2 regions of the Morganella sp. GD04133 genome follow, and region 1 is predicted to be linked to the other one. Evidence: predicted binding sites of a transcription regulator. Region 1 holds the regulator's gene; the other holds the start of a gene.

What was found. Region 1 encodes PurR, which represses purine synthesis genes. Its sites were predicted from a motif close to CANGCAAACGTTTGCNTG; they were not measured.
Region 2: gltS (sodium/glutamate symporter) is a predicted target of PurR. The motif match lies at 2,541-2,558, and genes of this name have one in related genera.

The regions. Positions count from the first base shown of each region.
Region 1 covers NZ_JAODZS010000025.1:3,968-12,173, forward strand. Annotated here, with positions in the region: gene sodB (superoxide dismutase [Fe]) at 1-382, shown strand, start outside; gene purR (HTH-type transcriptional repressor PurR) at 809-1,834, shown strand; gene punR (DNA-binding transcriptional activator PunR) at 1,838-2,740, opposite strand; gene punC (purine nucleoside transporter PunC) at 2,862-4,073, shown strand; gene cfa (cyclopropane fatty acyl phospholipid synthase) at 4,339-5,502, shown strand; gene N7387_RS13325 (riboflavin synthase subunit alpha) at 5,585-6,250, opposite strand; gene N7387_RS13330 (MATE family efflux transporter) at 6,463-7,836, shown strand; tRNA gene N7387_RS13335 (tRNA-Val) at 7,983-8,059, shown strand; tRNA gene N7387_RS13340 (tRNA-Val) at 8,089-8,165, shown strand.
Region 2 covers NZ_JAODZS010000024.1:63,946-72,151, forward strand. Annotated here, with positions in the region: gene recG (ATP-dependent DNA helicase RecG) at 1-1,085, shown strand, start outside; gene gltS (sodium/glutamate symporter) at 1,136-2,368, opposite strand; gene N7387_RS13205 (uracil-xanthine permease family protein) at 2,610-3,995, shown strand; gene N7387_RS13210 (hypothetical protein) at 4,126-5,889, shown strand; gene fabY (fatty acid biosynthesis protein FabY) at 6,117-7,034, opposite strand; gene dtd (D-aminoacyl-tRNA deacylase) at 7,085-7,522, opposite strand; gene yihX (glucose-1-phosphatase) at 7,556-8,173, opposite strand.

The sequences.
Region 1 (8,206 bases):
TAACGCCGCCCAGGTCTGGAACCACACGTTCTACTGGCACTGCCTGGCACCAAACGCCGGTGGCGAGCCAACCGGTAAAATTGCGGATGCGATTAACAACGCGTTCGGTTCATTTGCCGAATTCAAACAGCAGTTTACCGATGCCGCAGTGAAAAACTTCGGTTCCGGCTGGACATGGCTGGTGAAAAAAGCAGACGGCAGCCTGGCTATCGTCAATACCTCTAACGCGGCAACCCCGGTCAGCGGTAACGACAAACCCATCTTAACCGTCGATGTCTGGGAACACGCTTATTATATCGACTACCGTAATGCCCGTCCTAAATACCTGGAAAACTTCTGGGCATTAGTGAACTGGAAATTTGCGGAAGAAAACCTGGCGTAATCCGTAAAAATACTGTTAACCAAGAAAGGGCGGAATTTTCCGCCCTTTTGTATTGATGGGGGTGTATCAGAAAAGCATTGTTGCAAATAATACGATCATAACCAGTGCCGCAACTGCGGTTGACAAACCATATTTCAGATCTGTATCCATTCCTATCTCCAAAATAGCTGCTTAATGACCAATGATGATTACCTGACATCCTGAATCATCAAAATAATTAAAACGGATGGTCTGACCGGAAAATCCGAATAGCTGACCATATCAATAACCATAGCACAGGTAATATTTTTTACTTTTGACCCGGATCAGACAACAATGCCTGTTTTTACAGAAATTTTTCTATTGTTACCGCATAATGGCACTATAATAGCAATCGATTAACCGAATAATAAAATACAGACCGGCAGGTCAGGAGTTGTTTTCATCATGGCAACGATTAAAGATGTGGCTAAGCGCTCGGGCGTCTCTACCACAACCGTCTCCCATGTCATTAATAATACCCGTTTCGTTGCGGAAGAAACGAAGGCGGCTGTCTGGGCTGCTATCAAAGAGTTGCACTATTCACCGAGCGCCGTGGCGCGCAGTCTGAAAGTCAATAACACCAAGTCCATCGGGCTGCTGGCCACCTCCAGTGAAGCGCCGTATTTTGCGGAAGTGATTGAGGCGGTGGAAAACAGCTGCTACAGCAAAGGCTATACCCTGGTGCTGTGCAACTCTCACAATAATCCTGACAAGCAGAAAGCCTACCTGGCGATGCTGGCACAAAAGCGGGTCGATGGTCTGCTGGTGATGTGTTCTGAATATCCGGATCAGCTGATTGCCATGCTGGAAGGCTACCGCAATATCCCGATGGTGGTAATGGACTGGGGCAAAGCGCGCGGGGATTTCACCGATGCGATTATTGATAACGCCCTGCACGGCGGTTATCTTGCCGGCCGTTACCTGATTGAACGCGGTCACCGTGATATCGCGGTTATTCCGGGGCCGCTTGAGCGAAACACCGGCGGCAACCGTCTGGAAGGATTCCGCAAAGCAATGAAAGAAGCCGGCATTACAGTGCGTGATGAATGGATTGTTCAGGGCGATTTTGAACCGGATTCCGGTTATCAGGCGATGGCACAGATTTTATCCGGCAAACAGCGCCCGACCGCGGTATTCTGCGGCGGGGATGCCATGGCGATGGGCGCGATTTGCGCGGCTGATGAAATGGGCCTGCGTGTCCCGCAGGATATTTCTGTGATCGGGTATGACAATATCCGTAACGCCCGCTACTTTACCCCTGCCCTGACCACCATCCACCAGCCGAAAGAGCGGCTGGGACAGATGGCGCTGACCATGCTGCTCGACCGTATCGTCAACAAACGCGAAGATGCACAGACTATTGAGGTGCATCCGCGCCTGGTCGAACGCCGCTCCGTGGCAGATGGTCCGTTTATCGATTACCGCCGCTGAGGATCAGCGCAGCCATTCGGCATTGAGTGTACTGCTGTCCCCGAGATAATCGAGCAGCCAGCTCAGTGCCGGAGAGGTATCTTTATCCACCCAGGTGATACAGCACGGGCTGTCCGGCAATGGCTGCTCTATCTTCAGCGCTGCCAGCCGCCCCTCTTTAATCAGCGGATCGGCCCGGTGCGCCGGCATCATTGCCACACATAATCCCGATTCCACACAGGCAATCCCGCGATCCCAGTCCGGCACCACCAGGCGGCGCTGATTATCCAGTGCCCACGTGTCGCGTTTCGGCAGGGAACGCGAGGTGTCTTCCAGACATAAACTCGGGTACGGCACCATCTCCTCATTGGTCAGGACATGACCGGCAGAGGCCAGCGGATGATCCGGGCTGACCACCGCACGCCACGGCATAAACCCCATATCACGGAAATTATAACGCTCGCCGATCGGGGATGCGCGTGTCGCGCCGATGGCCACATCCACCCGTCTGTCCACCAGCGCATCCCACACCCCGTTAAACACCTCCGGATAAATATACAACTCGATATCCGGAAAATGATGATAAAAATCCAGCAGAAGTCGCGTTATCCGTTCCGGTTTTACGATACAGTCAACGGCGATACTGAACTGCCCGCGCCAGCCGTTGGCAATCATCTGGCACTGGTGGCGTGTGGATTTCATTTTTTTGATAACATCACGCGCTTCTTTAACAAATAATGCCCCGGCAGGTGTCAGTTCAACATCCCGGTGACGTCGTTCAAACAGCGGAACCGCCAGCCACTCTTCCAGCTGACGGACGCTGTAGCTGATGGCAGAAGGCACCCGGTGCAGTTCCTCTGCCGCCGCACTGAAACTGCCTGTCCGTGCCACAGCATCCACCACATCCAGCGTATATTCTGACCACACAATTCTTCCTTTCAAAAAATTTCACAGCAGTGTGCAAATAATAACGTTTTACAAAGAAAAACTCGAATAGTTAAAATAACAACTCACGCATTACACTTATTTAACATTCAGGTATTTCTCTGTGACTGTCAATAAATCGCCTTCCCGCGGCTTTCTCTTTTATCTCGCCGGGCTCAGCATGCTGGGTTACCTCGCGATTGATATGTATCTGCCTGCATTCGGTATGATGCAGGACTCTCTGAACTCCACTGCCAGCGCTATCAGCGCCAGTCTGAGTATCTTCCTGGTCGGTTTTGCCATCGGCCAGCTGTTATGGGGACCACTCTCCGATAAAATCGGCCGCAAGCCGGTTCTGCTGATGGGTCTCGGCCTGTTTGCCCTGAGCTGTCTGGCCATGGTCTGGGTTTCCACCCCGGCGCAGCTATTATTACTGCGCTTTGTGCAGGCGGTCAGCGTCTGCTCCGCAGCGGTCACCTGGCAGGCGCTGGTTATCGACCGTTATGATGATCACCGCGCGCAGCGTGTCTTTGCCGCGATTATGCCGCTGGTGGCACTTTCCCCGGCACTGGCGCCGTTACTGGGCGCATGGCTGCTCAACCACGGCGGCTGGCATGAGATTTTCCTCGTACTCGGCGGGATCACCCTGCTGGTGCTGATCCCGACCCTGATGCTGAAAGAAAAGCGCCATATTGCGCCGGATGCAGCCAAAACAGAAAAACAGAAGATCTCCTTCTTCCGTTTGCTGAAGTCCCCGGTCTACAGCGGTAACGTGCTGATTTATGCCGCGTGCAGTGCCGGTTTCTTTGCCTGGCTGACCGGTTCGCCGTTTATTCTGCGCGATATGGGTTATAACCCGAATGATATCGGCCTGAGCTATATCCCGCAGACGATCGCCTTTATGGTCGGAGGCTACGGCTGCCGTGCCCTGCTGTCGCGGATTAACGGTAAAACCCTGCTGCCGTTCCTGCTGGCCGGTTATGCCGTCAGCATGATCGGGTTGTATGTTATGGCGAAATTCAGCAACCCGTCACTGGTGGCGATCCTGATCCCATTCTGCTTTATGGCGGCAATGAATGGTGCGTCTTACCCGATTGCGGTATCAAACGCCCTGGCGGTTTATCCGGAGCACAGCGGTAAAGCGGCAGCATTGCAGAATGCCATTCAGCTCGGCTTATGCTCTGCGATCAGTTTTCTGGTCTCCGCGCTGATGCATGCTCCCCTGCTCTCCACCACCGCCGTCATGGCGGCAACCGTGGTACTGACTATCGGCGGTTATATTATTCAGCGCCGCTCTTCGCGCACCTCCGTGACTATTGCGGAACAAAATCAATAGACTGCAACACGTATTAAGAATATTCCTAATTACGGGCCGTACTCATGTACGGCTTTTTTTGTCATTGAATTTTAATTTCAGGCTCCTATACTTTTCTGACAATTCGTTTTAAATCCGGATTTTGAGCTTTGTTTTTGTCTTAACGATCACGTTAATACGCAGACTGTCACCCGTTGACGGCCAATCACACCGGTTCTGTTGTTCCCGCGCAAAACGTCATGAATAAAGCTCTCAGAATCCCGCTTTGATAAAAATTGGAGATAATATGAGTTCTGATTGTGTCGAAAATCAAAAAACGTCTGCTGATTCCTGGCAGCGGATTGCCTCCGATCTTTTAGACGAAGCCGGCATTGAGGTTAATGGTTCCCGTCCTTTTGATATTCAGGTGCATAACAGCCAATTCTTTAAACGGGTTCTGCAACAGGGCTCGATGGGACTGGGCGAAAGCTATATGGATGGCTGGTGGGACTGTGAGCGGTTAGATATTTTCTTTCAGCGGGTATTACGTGCCGGACTGGAAAATAAGCTGCCGCAGAATATTAACGATATTATAAAAATCGCCATGGCCCGCCTGCGTAATCTGCAAACCAAAAAGCGGGCGCGGATTGTCGGCGAAGAACATTATGATCTGGGTAATGACCTGTTTGAGCTGATGCTCGACCCGTATATGCAGTATTCCTGCGGTTACTGGAAAGATCTCAGTGATGACCCGGCCAATCTGGCGAAGGCGCAGGAGCAGAAGCTGCATCTTATCTGTGAAAAATTACAGCTGAAACCGGGTATGCAGCTGCTGGATATCGGCTGCGGCTGGGGCGGACTGGCGGCGTATGCTGCGAAACACTTCGGTGTGTCAGTGACCGGTGTGACCATTTCCGCCGAACAGCAAAAATATGCTCAGGCGCGCTGTGCGGATCTTGACGTAAATATTATCCTCGAAGATTACCGCGATCTGCATGAGCAGTATGACCGGATTGTGTCTGTCGGGATGTTTGAGCACGTCGGACCGAAAAATTACGCCACCTATTTTGATGTGGTTAAACGCAACCTGAAACCGGACGGCTTATTTTTACTGCACACTATCGGTTCAAACCGCAATAAAGTGAATGTGGATGCCTGGATCGGCAAATATATTTTCCCGAACGGTTGTCTGCCGTCTGTGCAGAATATCGGCGACAGCAGTGAAAATAAATTAGTGATGGAAGACTGGCATAATTTCGGCGCTGATTATGACCGGACACTGATGGCGTGGCATTCCCGTTTTCAGGCGGCCTGGCCGTCACTGGAAAATAATTACACGCCGCGCTTTAAACGAATGTTCACCTATTATCTTAACGCCTGCGCCGGTGCATTCCGTGCCCGTGATATCCAGCTGTGGCAGATATTATGGAGCCCGCAGGGTTGCGAGGGCGGATTACGCGTTCCGCGCTGACTATCCTGCCCGCAATAAACTATCCGTAATAAATAATCCGGTCTGACAAAAATCAGTACCGGATTTTTTTATCTGAATACAATCAGTCCTGTGGTTTTTCTGTTGGTGCCGGTGGTGTCAGGCTTTCCTGCAACTGCTGCATTTTCTGCGCCAGCACCCGCTCGGTGGTATCAACAATCGCCTGAGTCTGCGGATCCAGCTCAATATTCACTTTATCGCCCAGCCGTTTTTTACCCAGCGTAGTGCGCTCACGGGTTTCCGGAATCAGATGCACGCAGAAACGGTTATTCACCACATCCCCGATAGTCAGGCTGATACCGTCAATACCGACAAAGCCTTTATGCAGGATATATTTCATCAGGGCTTTATCTTCGATACGCAGCCAGATCTGATAATTATTTTCAGAGACAAAAATCTTGGCAATTTCCGCCGTGGTGACAATATGACCGGACATAATATGCCCGCCGATTTCATCACCGTATTTGGCGGCTCTTTCCAGATTGACCACATCGCCGGTTTTAATGCTGCCGAGATTGGTCAGCCTTAAGGTTTCCTTAACCAGATCAAAACTGATTAAATCCCCGTCTATTTTTGTGACTGTCAGACAGCAGCCGTTATGTGCCACTGATGCGCCCGTTTCTATCCCGGCCAGCATATCCGGCGGGAATTTCACAGTGTGGGTACGAAAGTTTTCTTTTTCTTCGATGGCGACAACGGGGCCTTTGCCTTGTACAATCCCGGTAAACATGCGGATCTCCAGTCAGTATTCGGATAGATTTATGCAGTTTATCCTGAAACAAAGAATTAAACAGCCCTTCCCGTTACATCCCGCACATTTAATTGTATTGGCTTGTATTTGATTAATCGTTAGAATGATTTTTCCGCCTGATCCGGTAAATGTGTTACGAATCCCGGAACGTCTTTCCTCCTCCTTTTATCAGAATAAATAAGGTGTATTACGTGCAGAAGTATTTGAAAGAAGCGCGTACTTTGCTGGCTCTTGGTATTCCCGTTATTATCGCGCAGTTTACACAGACAGCGATGGGCGTGGTTGACACTGTGATGGCCGGCAGAGTCAGTGCGACAGACATGTCCGCCGTGGCTGTCGGTACCTCCATCTGGCTGCCCGCTATCCTGTTCGGTCACGGTCTGCTGATGGCGCTGACCCCGGTGGTCGCGCAGCTCAACGGCTCCGGCCGCCGTCCGATGATTGCCAACCAGATCCGTCAGGGTATGTGGCTGGCGGCATTTTTGTCCGTTCTGGTCATCGCGGTGCTCTATAACAGCCGCTACATTATTGAAAATATGCCGCATATTGACCCGGTTCTGGCTGAAAAAGCGGTCGGATTCACCCACGCTATTATGTGGGGTGCGCCGGGTTATCTGTTTTATCAGGTGCTGCGCAGCCAGTGTGAAGGGTTATCGAAAACCAAACCGGGGATGGTGATTGGTTTTCTCGGCCTGCTGGTGAATATCCCGGTCAACTATATCTTTATTTACGGGAAATTCGGTGCGCCTGCTCTCGGCGGTGTCGGGTGTGGTGTCGCGACCGCTTCCGTGTTCTGGGCAATGTTCCTGTTTATGCGCTGGTATGTGAAACATGCCCGTTCACAACGGGATGTACAGCCGAAAAGCCGCTTCAGTCCGCCGGACTGGGCAGTAATAAAGCGGATCACCCAGCTCGGTCTGCCGATTGCCCTGGCGCTGTTCTTTGAGGTCACGCTGTTTGCCATTGTGGCCCTGCTGGTTGCGCCATTAGGTGTCACCGCCGTCGCCGGACATCAGATTGCCCTGAACTTCAGCTCACTGATGTTTATGTTCCCGATTTCACTGGGGATCGCCACCACTATCCGTATCGGCTTTAACCTCGGAAAAAGTTCCACGGAAAAAGCACGGGTATCCGCCTATACCGGGCTGGGTGTCGGGCTGATGATCGCGGCTATCACCGCCCTCTTTACTGTGCTGTTCCGTGAGCCTATCGCCCTGCTGTATAACGATAATCCGGAAGTGGTGATTATGGCCTCCGGCCTGATGCTGTTTGCCGGTATCTATCAGCTGTCGGATTCGGTTCAGGTGATCGGTGCCGGTGTGCTGCGTGGTTATAAAGACACGCGCGCCATCTTCTATATCACCTTTACGGCTTACTGGATCCTCGGCCTGCCGTCCGGTTATCTCCTCGGATTAACAGATCTGGTGGTACCGGCGATGGGCCCTGCCGGGTTCTGGATCGGTTTTATCATCGGATTAACGGCCGCAGCCATCGGTATGGCATGCCGGATCCTGTGGTTACAGAAACAGCCGGACAGTTTTATCCTGCAACGCGCCGGTCGTTAACGGCTTTTTGACAGGGGAAATGCACAATTTTCAGTCCGATAGCATTAAATACGAGCAATCGGACAAGAAAATGTGTTTTTCCCCTTGCAAGAACCGGCTCTGATCGTTAATATTCGTCCCCGTTGTCAGCGAAGATATTAAAGAATGCGTCCATAGCTCAGTTGGTTAGAGCACCACCTTGACATGGTGGGGGTCGGTGGTTCGAGTCCACTTGGACGCACCATTTACGTCGCAAAGCAATTATCACACAGTGCGTCCATAGCTCAGTTGGTTAGAGCACCACCTTGACATGGTGGGGGTCGGTGGTTCGAGTCCACTTGGACGCACCATTTCTCAGCAGTTCCGTTTTACCTCCCTTTTCAGTTCATCC
Region 2 (8,206 bases), on a different contig from region 1:
ACGCCAATACGTTCCGCCAGTGGCTGGAGCCGCTGGGTATCAGCGTCGGCTGGGTCGCCGGGAAACAGAAAGGCAAGGCACGGCAGGCACAGGAAGAGGCCATTGCCGCCGGTGATGTGGCGATGGTTATCGGCACGCACGCCATTTTTCAGGAACATATCCGTTTTCATTCCCTGGTGCTGGTGATTATCGATGAACAACACCGCTTTGGTGTCCACCAGCGGCTGGCGTTATGGGAAAAAGGTGAACAGCAGGGATTTCATCCGCATCAGCTGATCATGACCGCCACGCCGATCCCGCGCACCCTGGCCATGACGGCCTATGCCGATCTCGACACCTCAGTTATCGATGAACTGCCGCCCGGCAGAACCCCGGTGACCACGGTAGCGATTCCGGACAGCCGCCGCCATGAGATTATTGAGCGGGTACGCAGTGCCTGTCAGGATGAAAAGCGACAGGCGTACTGGGTCTGTACCCTGATCGATGAATCAGATCTGCTGGAAGCTCAGGCGGCTCAGGTGACGTTTGATGAGCTGTCAGCCACGCTGCCGGATCTGCGGGTCGGGATGGTTCACGGCCGCATGAAACCGGCAGAAAAGCAGGCGGTGATGGCGCAGTTCAAAGCCGGTGAACTGGATCTGCTGGTTGCCACCACCGTGATTGAAGTCGGGGTGGATGTGCCGAATGCCAGCCTGATGATTATCGAAAACCCGGAACGGCTCGGGCTGGCACAGCTGCATCAGCTGCGCGGCCGGGTCGGGCGCGGCTCTGCGGTCTCCCACTGTGTGCTGCTGTATAAAACCCCGCTGACACAGACGGCAAAACTGCGTCTTCAGGTGCTGCGGGACAGCAACGACGGCTTTGTTATCGCGCAGAAAGACCTGGAAATCCGCGGGCCGGGCGAACTGCTCGGCACACGCCAGACCGGCAATGCCGAATTTAAAGTCGCGGATTTACTGCGCGATCAGGGCATGCTGCCGGAAGTACAGCGCGTGGCACGGCATCTGCACCAGAATTATCCGGAACAGGCGAAAGCCCTGATCGAACGCTGGCTGCCGGAACGCACACAATACACCAACGTATAACGAAAAAAGCCACCCGGAAGGGTGGCTTGCCTGCTTTAAGAACGGTTCCGTTACCCGCCCGCAACCGGGAAAATCGGTAACGCCAGGAAGAACGGAATAACCAGTGCGTTAATCAGATCGAGGAAGAACGCTCCCACCATCGGCACCACCAGGAAAGCCACATGAGAAGGCCCGAAGCGATCAGTTACCGCCTGCATGTTGGCAATCGCGGTTGGCGTTGCCCCCATCCCGAAACCACAGTGACCGGCAGCCAGTACCGCCGCATCATAGTTTTTCCCCATCACCCGGTACGTGACGAAAATCGCATACAGTGCCATCACGACAGTCTGTGCCGCCAGGATCACCAGCATCGGTACCGCCAGAGAGGCAATTTCCCACAGTTTCAGGCTCATCAGTGCCATCGCCAGGAACAGTGACAGGCTGACGTTACCCAGCACCGACACCGCCCGTTCAAATACACGGTAGAAACCCATCAGTGACAGACTGTTGCTCAGGATAACCCCGATAAACAGCACACACACGAATGCCGGGATCTGGAACTTCCATTGCATCGACGTGAAGAAATCCGTCAGAACACTGTACAGATATGTCCCCGCCAGCAAACAGATAGCAATCAGTGCAATGGTTTCCAGCAGAACCATCGAGGTGATCATGCGTCCGGCCTGCGGTTTTTCAAACGCAGTCGGTGCTTCATCATCCTGCAGTTTCACATCACTCATGGCTGTCTTTTTGATCAGGAAACGGGCAACCGGACCACCAATCAGGCCACCGAGCACCAGACCAAAGGTTGCGCAGGCAATCGCAATTTCTGTTGCTGCGGTAAAACCATAGCTGTCGCTGAAAATCTTACCCCATGCCGCCCCGGTACCATGACCGCCGGAGAGTGTGATAGAACCGGCCAGCAGACCAATCAGCGGATCAAGCCCCATCATTTTCGCCAGGGAAATACCGACGGAGTTCTGCACAATCAGTAAGCCCACAACGGCAATCACAAAGATAAATAAGGTTTTGCCGCCTGCCTTCAGGCCGGCTAAGTTGGCGTTTAAGCCGATGGTGGCAAAGAACGCCAGCATCAGCGGGTCTTTCAGTGAATCATCAAATTTCACTTCCAAATCCATACCGGATTTGAACCCCAATAATACAATCGCGACCAGAAGACCACCGGCCACAGGCTCAGGAATAGTATACTTTTCGAGGAATGGTACAGTTTTTACGAGTTTACGCCCCAATAACAGGACGAGAGTGGCCGCAACCAGCGTGCCGTAAACATCGAGTTGATACATTCACGTACCCCTTTTATTGTTGGTATTTGTTACATCATTATCGCGTTAATCACGTCCCTGTTACGCAAGAGGAAAAAGCAGGTATCCGGATTAAAGAAAAAAAAGCGGATAAAGACAAGTTAAAATAAATAAAACTGTGATTATATTCCGCTATAAAAAATAACAACTCATTCGCGCAAACGATTGCTTTTGTGCCGCAGATCATTAAAATACGGAAATTGCTTATCCCGGACCTGTTGACATGAACTCTGCCATTTCTGACAAAACCAGCGTAACTCCCGCGACTAACACAAATAGTGAACTTATTTACCGTCTGGAAGATCGTCCGCCGCTGCCGCAGACCCTCTTTGCCGCCTGTCAGCATCTGCTGGCGATGTTTGTGGCGGTGATTACACCCGGGTTGCTTATCGCTCAGGCGCTCGGCCTGTCTGCTCATGATACCCAGCGGATTATCAGTATGTCGCTGTTCGCGTCCGGGCTGGCCTCACTGCTGCAAATCCGCACCTGGGGGCCGGTCGGCTCCGGGCTGCTCTCGATTCAGGGCACAAGTTTTAACTTTGTTGCCCCGCTGATTATGGGCGGTATGGCACTGAAAAATAATGGTGTGGATACAGAAGGAATGATGGCGGCGCTGTTCGGCACGCTGATGCTGGCCGCCATGACAGAGGTGATCCTCTCCCGGTTCCTGCATCTGGCGCGCCGCATTATCACACCGCTGGTCTCCGGTGTGGTGGTGATGATTATCGGCCTGTCATTAATTCAGGTCGGGCTGACCTCCATCGGCGGCGGTTACGGCGCAATGGCGGATAACACCTTCGGCTCTGCCGATAACCTGATCCTCGCCGGTATTGTGCTGGCGGTGATTGTGCTGCTGAACCGTCAGAAAAACCCGTATCTGCGTGTTGCATCACTGGTGCTGGCGATGACAGCAGGCTATCTGGCTGCCTGGTGGATGGGTATGCTGCCGGATAACCATGCGGAAATCCCGGAGGAAGTGGTGGTGATCCCCGCGCCACTCTATTACGGCTTATCCATTGACTGGAACCTGCTGCTGCCGCTGATCCTGATCTTTATGGTGACTTCGCTGGAAACCATCGGTGATATCACCGCCACGTCCGATGTCTCCGAACAGCCGGTATCCGGCCCGCTCTATATGAAGCGTCTGAAAGGCGGTGTACTGGCAAACGGCCTCAATTCCGCCCTGTCTGCAGTCTTTAATACTTTCCCGAACTCCTGTTTCGGGCAGAACAACGGCGTGATCCAGCTGACCGGCGTTGCCAGCCGTTATGTCGGTTATGTGGTGGCACTGATGCTGATCGTGCTGGGGCTGTTCCCGGCCGTAGCCGGTTTTGTGCAGCACATTCCGGAACCGGTACTCGGCGGTGCAACCATTGTCATGTTCGGGACGATTGCGGCCTCCGGTGTGCGCATTGTTTCCCGCGAAACCCTGAACCGCCGCGCGATTATGATTATCGCGCTGTCGCTGGCTGTCGGCATGGGCGTTTCCCAGCAACCGCTGATCCTGCAGTTCGCACCGGACTGGCTGAAAACCCTGCTCTCCTCAGGAATTGCGGCGGGCGGTCTGACCGCGATTGCCCTGAACCTGATTTTCCCGCCGGAGAAATAATCATCTGTTTAACCGCGTGACCGGAAACGGTCACGCGGACTGCTCTGTGCGGAAAAACCGCGATAATCCTTGTCACCACAAAGAGCCTCACGCTAGTATGCCCTCAGGATTATCTCTCGGGGAGCGCATTATGAAATGGTTGGGACGGGCTGTTTTCTGGCTGATAACACTGGTCATTATTCTTATCGTTGCCGGTGCCCTTGTGGTACAGACATCATGGGGCACAAAACAGGTTTCAGCCCTTATCAGTGACAATACACGCTACAACGTCTCGCTTTCCGCGATAAGTCACTCGCTCTCCTCCCCCTCACTTATCTCACTCAGTGATATCAGTATCAGCACGGTTTCCGGTGATTTTGCTCTGGAAGCCGCCAATGTTGAGCTGACCCTGGATTGGCGCAGTTTTTCTGAGCCCGGCTGGTTTGCCCGTATCATTGTGCAGAAAGGGGATATCGAAATTTCTGATGCGGCTGACAGCGGTACTCTGCCGGTCAGTGCCGGGTTATTACAGCTCAATCAGACCGCACTCCGCCGCACCGACGGCAACCGGGTAATTGATGCGGAAGGTGTTACCGGCGGGATCACGCCGTGGCAGCCACAGGGCAGTGATCTGACCGGTAACGGTAAATACCAGTTTTCCGCCAGCAGCCTGAACTACTACGGCCTGCCATTGAAAAATATCCTCACACAGGGGGATGTCAGCGGAAAACAGTTCACCTTTGATAACCTGACCGCCACACTGGAAAACGGCCTGATCACCGCCACCGGACGCCGCAGCGCCGAAGGTCAGTGGCAGCTGGATAACCTGCTGCTTAATGACATCCGCTGGCAGACACCGCAAACACTGACACAGCTGGCAGACAGTACAGAAAATCTGCCGGATATTCAGGCCAAAAATATCACCGCCACCAATATCAAGCTCGAAGGTCATCAGTGGGCGGTAAACTATCTGGAAGGCACGGTCAAAAATCTGGCCTTTAAACAGGGACGCTGGCAGACAGACAACGGACAGGCGGATATCGCCGCTGCGGATCTGACACTCAGCGGGCAGCATTTTTCTGACATTATCAGCACGCTGGAACTGCGCGGCGATCAGATTGCCGTCAACCGCCTGACCGGTCGTTATGACAAGAGTATTCTGCGCTTTACCGGGGAGTGGAACCGTGCCACCCGGACACTGGATATCACCAGCGGTGTCGCCGACAACCTGCTGTACAGTTTGCCGGAACAGTGGTTCGCCGCATTACAGGAAGCCGCCCCGCAGGGAATTGATGCTATCCGCTTACAGGATATTAAAGTCTCTAATGCCCTGCTGATTGATACACAGCCGGTTTTCCCGTTCCAGCTCACCAATGTGAACGGCTACATCAAAACTATGCAGATCCTGAAATCCGGTCAGTGGGGTTTATGGGATGGCGAACTTTCTGTCAGTGCCGGTAATGCCACCTTTAACCGGGTCGAACTGCACCGCCCGTATCTGACACTGACTGCCGGTACTGACAGCGTTGCCACCACACAATTTGCCGCCTCCGCCGGGGAAGGGTTGCTGAAAATGCAGTTTCAGACCACACCATCCGGTACCACACCTTTCAGTTTCACACTGCAGGCAACCGGGGCGGACAGTCAGATCCTGTCACAATGGGGCTGGCAGCCAGCTCCGCTGACCGGCAGCGCCAATTACACGCTGCGCCTGAACGGGCAATTACGGGCAGAGGATATCCGCAGCACACTGAGCGGTATACTCTCCGGACAGGATAAACAGGGAAATCAGATAAACCGGGCTATCACACAAGGACAGATGAGCAACACCCCGGTTTCCGCAGAGCCGGTGCCTTCTGTCCCGCCCGCACAGCGGGTGATCCCGGATAACAGCGAAACCGGGGAAATACTGTAACCTGATACAGAAACAGCGCCTCAGAGCGCTGTTTTTCTTTATCGGTAACACTGCGGATTATGTGCCGTGATGATAACAGGCAAGCGAACGAAAAGCGTAAGCGCCAGGGATGGCGCGATCCGAGCACACAGGGATGTGTTTACAGCGTCTTTTCGTTTTGCCTGTTATCAGAGCATCCCGGATCTTACAGATTCTGTTAACAGCGCCGTAAGGCACTGTTTTACCCGTTACTCCGCGCTGTGTTTCTGTCCGGGCAACACCATATAAGTGCCGGTAAAGACCGCCCCGACCTCATCGCCCTGCCCGACAGTCACTTCCAGCTTAATCCGTGCTTTGCTGCCGCGCGCCAGACGATCCAGGTCACCGCTGAGTTTATCGCGGGAAGCAATCGCCTCCGGTCTGCCTGCCACTGCCTTACGGTAACGGATATTGGCATCCACCAGCACAATATCGCCATCCAGGGAATTTTCCTGTAACAGCAGCCAGATAAGCCCCCAGCCGGTCAGTGTCGCCATCGAGAACTGGCTGCCGGCAAAAATGGTCTGATGCAGGTTCTGGTTCGGGCCTTCCGGCATGGTGGTCATAAATTCCTGACCGGTATACTGCGTAATGCGGATCCCCATTTTTTCACTCAGGGGAATGGTTTCATACCATGCTTTCTGTAATTCGGCACACCAGTCGGGACGATGCAGAATCGCATCGAGAGTTTCAACGGATTTAATCATAAAAAAATGACGAACAGGCGTCGCTTGCGGGCCTGTAATCGGTCCTCTGTTTTCAAAACCTGATTTTTCAAAAAATGCGACCGCTTCCTCACGGGCACTGCAGACAATCCGCTTAACACCTTCCTGACGCGCCACGGACTCCAGTGCGCGTGCAATCAGTGTGCCCAGCCCTCGTCCCTGCATCTGCGGATCAACTGCCAGAAAGCGGATCGCGCCTTCATTTTCTGCATTGATATACAAGCGGCCGACAGCCACAGGCTGCCCGGTTTCATCCACCACCATCTGATGATGTGCATAGGTATCATAACCGTCCTTTTCCGATCCCTGCGGCTGATTCAGCGGCTTGCGCAGCATCGCCCAGCGGAAATGAAAATAGCTTTCCAGCTCCTGATCGGTTTTTGGTACACGTAAATGATACATCTCACTTTCTCCTGTCAGTGGTAACCGGTGACCGGCCTGAGACTGTTGTATCATACCTGCAGCCAGAAAGTGACCGGACCATCGTTTGTCAGACTGACCTGCATGTCTGCCGCAAACCGGCCTGTTTCCGTCACCATTCCTGCTGCCCGGCACTGCACTACAAAGTGCTCATATAAGGCATTGGCTTTTTCCGGTGCCGCGCCGTTTGAAAATCCCGGACGCATTCCTTTTTGTGTTTCCGCTGCTAAGGTGAACTGTGACACCACCAGCAGCTGACCGCCGGACTGCGCCACATTCAGGTTCATTTTTCCGTCCGCATCACTGAAAATGCGGTAACCCATCACTTTTTCACTCAGGCGTTTTGATTTTTGTTCGTCATCATCCCGCTCAACACCCAGAAGAACCAGCAATCCGGGCCCGATTTCACCGGCAATTTCCCCGGCGATCCGGACATCCGCGCGGGTCACACGCTGTATTAATGCAATCATGTCATATCCGTTTAAAAAACAATCACACCTGAATTACTCAGTCACGTCTGCTGAAAAATCATACTCTGCAAAATAACGGGAAACAGTGTCACGATCGGCGACCAACACGCCGTTGATACCGAGCGCCACTGCCGCATCCACGTTTTCGCGGACATCATCAAAGAACACCGCATCCTGCGGCTCAAATTCTTCGGTTTCCAGCACATACTGATAGATATCCGGGTCCGGCTTGCGCAGCCCCAGATCCTGGGAGAGATACAGGTAATCGGCAGAAGCGGCGATTTCCGGATAGTGCTGCGGCCAGTAGTCCTGATGCAGACGATTCGTATTAGAGAGAACCACCACGCGGTGTCCCTGCTCGCGCAGCCTGTTCATGATATCAATCACATCAGGGCGGACAGAGATAAAGATAGCCTGCCAGCCTTCGGCAAACTCATCGAAACTCAGCGACATATCCAGCTGATCATTAATGGCTTCGGCAAATTCAACATCGGAAATTTTGCCGCATTCATGCTGTTTAAAGGTTTCGCCGTGAATAAAATCACTGCTCAGTTCGGACAGCGGCTTACCGCTCAGATGACTCCAGACTGATAAAACACGTTTAAAATCAATATCAATAATGACATTACCCATGTCAAAAATATAAAGCATACCATCCCTCCGGGTTGATGAATTATTTTTACT